Regions from separate parts of the Glutamicibacter sp. 2E12 genome, predicted to be linked through region 1. Evidence: predicted binding sites of a transcription regulator. Region 1 holds the regulator's gene; the other holds the start of a gene.

Region 1 (3,405 bases):
CAGGATCTGTCATTTTGCTTTAGGCTCCAGGGATATTCGCCGCGCCGGCAAGCAGCTCGGGGCACGGCTCGGTGTAACGCACGGAGACCAATTCGTCTCCCTCAAAATCAAAGCTGGTGATGGAAGCCAGGGTGCACTCGCGCTGGCGCGGATCGTGCCAAAGCGGCTTCTTCTCGGCGGCGCGGCGCGTAACCCAGATCGGCAACTGGTGGCTGACGATAATGACTTCCGCTCCTTCACCGTGCTCGGCGAGGGCGGCCTTGCGGTGCTCATCCATGGCCAGGCGCATGCGAGCAACCTGCTGGGCATATGGTTCGCCCCATGAAGGCTTCAGCGGGTTGACCAGCAGCGGCCAGTACTTCGGCTGACGCAGGTGCTCCGCAACCTTGGACAGCCCTTCCAGCTTGTTGCCGGCTTCGATAACCCGCTCGTCGGTGTGGACCTGCAGATCCAGAGCATTGGAGGTCGGCGCGGCTGTCTGCTGGGCTCGCAGGAGCGGTGAGGCCACCAGGCGCACTACGTTGCCGCCTTCTGCTTGGCGCTTGGCAAAATATTCTCCTGCCCCATCGGCCATCTGGAATCCGAGTTCCGAGAGCCCGAAGCCGGGGATCCTGCCGTAGAGCATACGGTCAGGGTTGAAAACTTCCCCGTGGCGCAACAAATGGACGGTCGATAAAGGCATGCCTCCAGTGTCTCAAATATTCGGTGCAAATTAGCCATATTGTGGCCACCGTCAACTATTCACAGGACACGCATTGGAATCCCATATGGAAAAACCATCCTTTCGGAGGGGTTGCTCACAATCGACTGCCACTACGCTTAGTTAATAAGACAGTTCGACCCAGAAGGACGCATCATGAGCGACAACGATCCTAACCAGCCGGGCCAGCCCTACAACCCGGGCCCTTCCGGCCAGGGTTCATCGCAGAACCCGTACGGCGAAAACCCCTACGGCCAGCAGCCCTCGCCGTATGGCCAGAACCCGTACGGCCAGAATCCGAATCCTTACGGGCAACCGCAGGCACCGGGCTACGACCAGTATGCCCAGCAGGGCGGTTACGCCGGCGTGCAGCCGCCGACCGAGCGGCCACGGACCTTGGCTATCGCCTTTGGCTTGATCATGCTCGCGGGCATCTTCAGTGCCCTCGCCAGCTGGCTGATGACCAACTCCAACATGATGGCCAACATGATTGGCCAGCAGTGGTCGCTGGTGCAAGAAGAGTTCCAGAACCAGATGCAGAGCACCCCGGGCATGGAGCAGGATCCACTGGTTGAACAGATGATGGCAAGCCCTGAGGCCTTCATGGCCCAGGTCAATTCCATGATGTCGACCTTCGTGATTATCTCCATGATCATCACCTTGGCCCTGTATTTCCTGGTGGGCTTCTTCGTTGGCCGCGGCGTGGGCGCCATGCGAATTATCGCCACGATCCTCGGTGCGCTTTCACTGCTGAATCTGGTGACTATCGTTCCAATGATCAGCATGTTCGCTGACACTCAAGCCGGAATTATCAACGCTGTCTACGTTGTGGGCATCTTGTTGGGCATTGCAGGCGTGGTCTTCGCCTGGTTGCGCCCTTCTTCGCAATACATTGCGCAGCGCCGCCAGGCTCGCCTGGCCGGCTTCCGCTAAACGCATGGCCGAGCCTCTTCGCGAGGCCCTGCAGGGACAATAAAGGCGTAGCCGCTCCATCCACCCAAGGGATGACGCGGCTACGCCTTTTCTCGTCTGCGCGGCTTCAGCCTTGAACGGCGAGGTATGCCAGGATCTGCAATTCAGTGGAAAGATCAACGCGCCGCAGGTTCATGCCCGCGGGTACGCGAAGCGGCATCGGTGCGAACGAGAGCACCGAGCGGACCGAAAGCGCGGCCAGTTCGTAGACCAGGTCCTGCGCAGCATCGCCCGGAATTGCCAGAACAGCGATGTTGATTTCTTCGCGTTCAACCACTGCGGCCAAGTCCGCGATCGCTTCCACGTGCAGCTCGCCGACCGGGCTGCCGACCAGTGCGGGGTCGATATCCAGGATCGCCTTGACGTTGAAGCCACGAGTCCTGAAGCCTGCATATCCGCTGAGCGCGCGCCCCAGGTTACCGGCGCCGAGGATGGCCACACGCCAGTCCTGGTTCAGGCCGAGGGTGCGGCTGATATGTTCTGCCAGTTCGCGGACCACGTAGCCCACCCCGCGGGTTCCGTAGGAACCCAACCAGGAAAGGTCTTTGCGCAGGATGGAGGGGTTCACTCCAGCTTCCTTGGCCAGCACCCCGGAACTGGTGCGTTCCAGGCCCTGGGCTTCCAAGGCGTTCAGCGCGCGCAAGTACTGGGTCAGTCGAGCCAGCGTGGCCTCAGGCAGGACCCGGGCTTCAAGCTCTGACATCTTCGTTCTCCCGCACTTTTCGGTGCTCTTGAAGAGCACAACGCATTTTCATTTATTCGGCAGCGGCTAGCTGCTCAGTAGTCGTTCCAGACGCTGTGCGTCGATGTGCCAGAAGTCGCGGACTTCTCCGTTGATCAGCAGAACCGGCACTTCCTCGTGGTGCTTGGCCAGCAATTCAGGGTGCTGGTCAATATCCAGTTCGGAAAACTCCATATTCAACCGGCCAGTCACCTCGGCCACGGTTGCGCGTGCGGCCTGGCACAGGTGGCAGCCTTCTCGAACCAACAGCTGGATCTGATTCAAAGTACTCACCTGCCTATAATCTCACGAGCCGTAACCGCCCTTAAACTTGGCAATGAAATAAACTGGATCAAATGTCTTCCATCGATCATCACCCCAGCCCGAATTCCGCCCTGGCTCCGGACACGGTCGCCGCTTTCTTCGATGTAGATAACACCCTTGTGCGCGGTGCATCGCTGTATCTGCTGGCCCGGAAACTGCATGAGCGCCGCTTCTTCCAATTCCGCGAAATCCTCTGGTTCGCGCTCAAGCAGTTGCGCTTCGCCGCGCGCGGTGAGCACCTAGGGGACATTCACCAGATTCGCGACCGTGCGTTGATGATGGTCCGAGGGATCCCGGTGTCCGAGATCGAGAAGATCGGCAACGAGATCTATGACGAATACATCGAACCCAAGCTATGGACCGGTACGGTAGCCATTGCTCGCCAGCATCGGACGGTGGGCCGTGAAGTCTGGCTAGTCACTGCCACTCCCCTGGAAGTGGCGAATGTCATCTCGCAACGTCTCGAACTTACCGGTGCATTGGGCACTGTAGTGGCCAGCGAAGACGGTTTCTACACCGGAGCGCTGGCCAGCCCGATCCTGCACGCTGCGGAAAAAGCGCAAGCGGTGCGCACCCTGGCGAAGGCTCGCGGCATCTCGCTGTCGAAATCATGGGCATACTCGGATTCCTACAATGATGTTCCCTTGCTTGAAGCTGTGGGACACCCCGTATGCATCAATCCCGATGC
Region 2 (3,405 bases), 990 kb from region 1:
ATGGTCCATGACCGCACGAGCCGTCCTTCGCTGAAGAGCGCATCGACTTGCTGTCGGGATTCTTGCGCTGCGGAGCGCTGAGCCAGCGCGTAGCGTCCTGCAGCGAAGTCCTGGGACTGGAACGCGAGCATTCGTTCTGCGGCCTGCAGTACGGATTCTGCCGGCTCCAGTAGCAGCTGGCTCGCCATGCGCGCCGCCAGCGTCCGGGTACTGTCCACTAACCAACCTCGATCCAATGCTTGATGGCCTAAAGCCTAGCAGTGCGGAGGTACAGAGATGCCCGCGAAGCGGCGCACCTGCAGCCGCCATTGATGCAGGGGCGTCGCAGGCTCAAGCGGACCTCCAAGCCCGGATGCGCGCAAAGGTCGAGACCTGCCTGGACTTTGCTGGAGAGGTGCTGGCCAGGTGCTGGTTCTCGTTGGCCCCCTGGACCCGGAAGGTCCTTTGGAGGGCTTCGTGCCGCCCGGATGGAATAGCAAAAGGGACCATCCCAGCGCGCAATGCGTTGGGATGGTCCCTTCAGCTGCAAGCAGCGAGGTCCTAGGCGGTGACGGCTTCAGCCTTCAGCGCTGGTACTGCTGCCGGGTGGGTGCCGGCCATCGATTCGATGACGCGGACAACCTGGCAGGAGTAGCCGAACTCGTTGTCGTACCAAACGTAGACGACAGCGTTCTTGCCGGACACGATGGTGGCCAGGCCGTCAACGATGCCGGCGCGGCGCGAGCCGACGAAGTCGGTGGAGACAACCTCAGGCGAATCGATGTAGTCGATCTGCTTGTGCAGGCTGGAGGTCAGCGAGGTTTCACGCAGGTAGGCGTTGAGCTCTTCCTTGGTGGTCCCGTTCTCCAGGTTCAGGTTCAAGATCGCCATGGAGACATCCGGGGTCGGTACGCGGATCGCGTTGCCGGTCAGCTTGCCTTCGAACTCCGGCAGGGCCTTGGCCACTGCCTTGGCGGCACCGGTTTCGGTGATCACCATGTTCAGCGCTGCCGAACGGCCGCGGCGCTCGCCCTTGTGGAAGTTGTCGATCAGGTTCTGGTCGTTGGTGAACGAGTGAACGGTCTCGACGTGCCCGTGGGTGACACCGAACTTGTCGTTCAGGGCCTTGAGCACTGGGGTGATGGCGTTGGTGGTGCACGAGGCAGCGGTGACGATCTTGTCTTCTGCGGTGATCCACGAATCGTTGATGCCGTGGACGATGTTCTTCAGATCGCCCTTGCCCGGTGCGGTCAGCAGCACGCGGGAAACGCCCTTGGCGGCCAGGTGCTGGGACAGTCCGGCCTCATCGCGCCAGCGGCCGGTGTTGTCCACCACGATGGCGTTGTCGATGCCGTGCTCGGTGTAGTCGACGGTGGTCGGGTCATTCGAGTAGATGACCTTGATCAGGGTGCCGTTGGCGAGGATCGTGCTGTTTTCCTCGTCGACCGTGATCGAGCCTTCGAAGCGGCCGTGCACCGAGTCGCGGCGCAGCAGCGAAGCGCGCTTGACGATGTCGTCATCCGAGCCCTTGCGGACCACGATGGCGCGCAGGCGCAGGCCGTAGCCGCCACGCTCGATCAGGATGCGGGCCAGCAGGCGTCCGATGCGGCCGAAGCCGTAGAGGACAACGTCCTGGGGTTCAGCGTCGGTTGCGCCGGCCTGGCCAACCTTCTCGCCCAATTCATCGGCCAGGAAAGCGTTCAGATCAGCGGAACCGGATTCCTTGAACTTCTTGTTCACGCGGCCGAGGTCAACTGCTACCGAACCGACGTTCAGGGCCTCGATGGCATCCAGGATGGCCTTGGTGTCGTTCAGGTCGAGCTCTTCGCCATCGATGCGGCGCACTACGCGGTGGGCCTTGATGATGTCGATGGCGGACTGGTTGATCAGCTTGCGGCCGTAGACGGAGGTCACCACATTGTTCTTGCGGTACAGACGTCCGATCAGTGGGATCATGGCCTCGGCGAGCTCTTCGCGCCCGCTCCATTCTTGCTGGGCAACGACAGACTGCTGGGTCACAGAAAATCCTTCCAATTCAGCCGACTCGCAGATCCATAAAGTCGGTTGGCACCGTGGGAAGCACCATTGCTTTTGCGGTGGCACGAGGTAACAGGATCATCCTCGTAAGTACATGATCCATTCTAGACCGTGCGCAGAAAAACTGAGGATCGGGGACTGTGAATCATCTCACCAGCGCACTAAGGGCTGATGCCGGCGCAATCGCAGGAAGGAAGAGTGTGAATGGGATGGTCGATACGCCGGGTTTTGTCGCGCCGAAGCGGGACGGTCATCTATCTACGACTGCCGTTGCCGGCAGCCTCTAGCGGTCCACCCGACTGCATGGGGCGAACAGCCCTCATAACGCAGTCTGTCTGACCTTGCTCCGAGTGGGGTTTACCTAGCCACCCCAATCACTTGGGGTGCTGGTGGTCTCTTACACCACCGTTTCACCCTTACCAGGAAATCCTGGCGGTCTATTTTCTGTGGCACTAGCCTGCGGGTTACCCCGAGTGGGCGTTACCCACCACCCTGTTCTGCGGAGCCCGGACGTTCCTCGGGGCAATTGCTTGCCACGCGACCGTCTGGCCATCCCATTCATTAACCATTCTAGCCCCGCGAGTTTCCCGACGCTGACCACCACCGTGAGCCACTGGCCACACTGGCGCTACCCGAAGCGCTCGGCTTCCAACAGCCGCAACCAGATTTCGCTGATCGTCGGATAGGCGGGGACCGCATGCCACAACCGGTCCAGGCTGACCTCGCCGACGATCGCAATGGTGGCCGCATGCAGCAGTTCCGCGGCATCCTGGCCGGCGAAAGTGGCGCCGACGATCACCGAACGCGCCTGGTCTATCACCAGCTTGGCCCGCCCGGAATACCCGTCGGCGTGCAGGCTCGCCCCGGCCACCGCACCCAGCTCGTGCTCGATAACCGAAATCTGCAGACCGGCGTCGCGGGCCTGGCGTTCGGTGAGTCCGACCGCGGCGATCTGCGGATCGCTGAAGACCACGCGCGGCACCGCATGGTGGTCCGCCGTGGCCGCATGCCTGCCCCAGGGCGCATCGAGAACCCCGGTTCCATTGATCCTCGCGGCAATGGCCTCGCCCGCGGCCCGGGCCTGGTACTTGCCCTGGTGGGTCAGCGGGCTGCGCCCGCTGGCATCTCCCACGGCGTAGAGCCAGTCGGTACCCGCCACGAGCATCGTGTCATCGACCTGCAGCCGCCGGGACGGGTCCACCCCGAGTGCTTCGAGTCCCATGTTCCCGATCTCCGGCCGCCGCCCGGTGGAGACGAGCACTTCCTCGGCTTCCACGAGGGATCCTCCGGGCAGCTGGAGGCCGGCTATCCCGTGCTCATCGCGGTGGACCTGCAACGGCGTGGTGTCCTGGTGCACTACTACCCCGGCCTCGGCCAGCGACTGGGCCA

Evidence for each region. Region 1 encodes Rex, which represses fermentation and respiration genes when NADH is low (regulators of the CRP and FNR family bind a similar motif). Its sites were predicted from a motif close to CTTGTGAANNNNTTCACAAG; they were not measured.
Region 2: ACP3TE_RS17415 (glyceraldehyde-3-phosphate dehydrogenase) is a predicted target of Rex. The motif match lies at 2,154-2,173, and genes of this name have one in related genera.

What each region holds. Positions count from the first base shown of each region.
Region 1 covers NZ_CP188297.1:2,677,024-2,680,428, reverse strand. Annotated here, with positions in the region: gene ACP3TE_RS12515 (histidine phosphatase family protein) at 20-682, opposite strand; gene ACP3TE_RS12510 (DUF3824 domain-containing protein) at 857-1,633, shown strand; gene ACP3TE_RS12505 (redox-sensing transcriptional repressor Rex) at 1,740-2,414, opposite strand; gene ACP3TE_RS12500 (glutaredoxin family protein) at 2,442-2,687, opposite strand; gene ACP3TE_RS12495 (HAD family hydrolase) at 2,750-3,405, shown strand, end outside.
Region 2 covers NZ_CP188297.1:3,668,208-3,671,612, forward strand. Annotated here, with positions in the region: gene ACP3TE_RS17410 (winged helix DNA-binding domain-containing protein) at 1-218, opposite strand, end outside; gene ACP3TE_RS17415 (glyceraldehyde-3-phosphate dehydrogenase) at 541-1,998, opposite strand; RNA gene rnpB (RNase P RNA component class A) at 2,218-2,573, opposite strand; gene ACP3TE_RS17425 (NAD(P)/FAD-dependent oxidoreductase) at 2,645-3,405, opposite strand, start outside.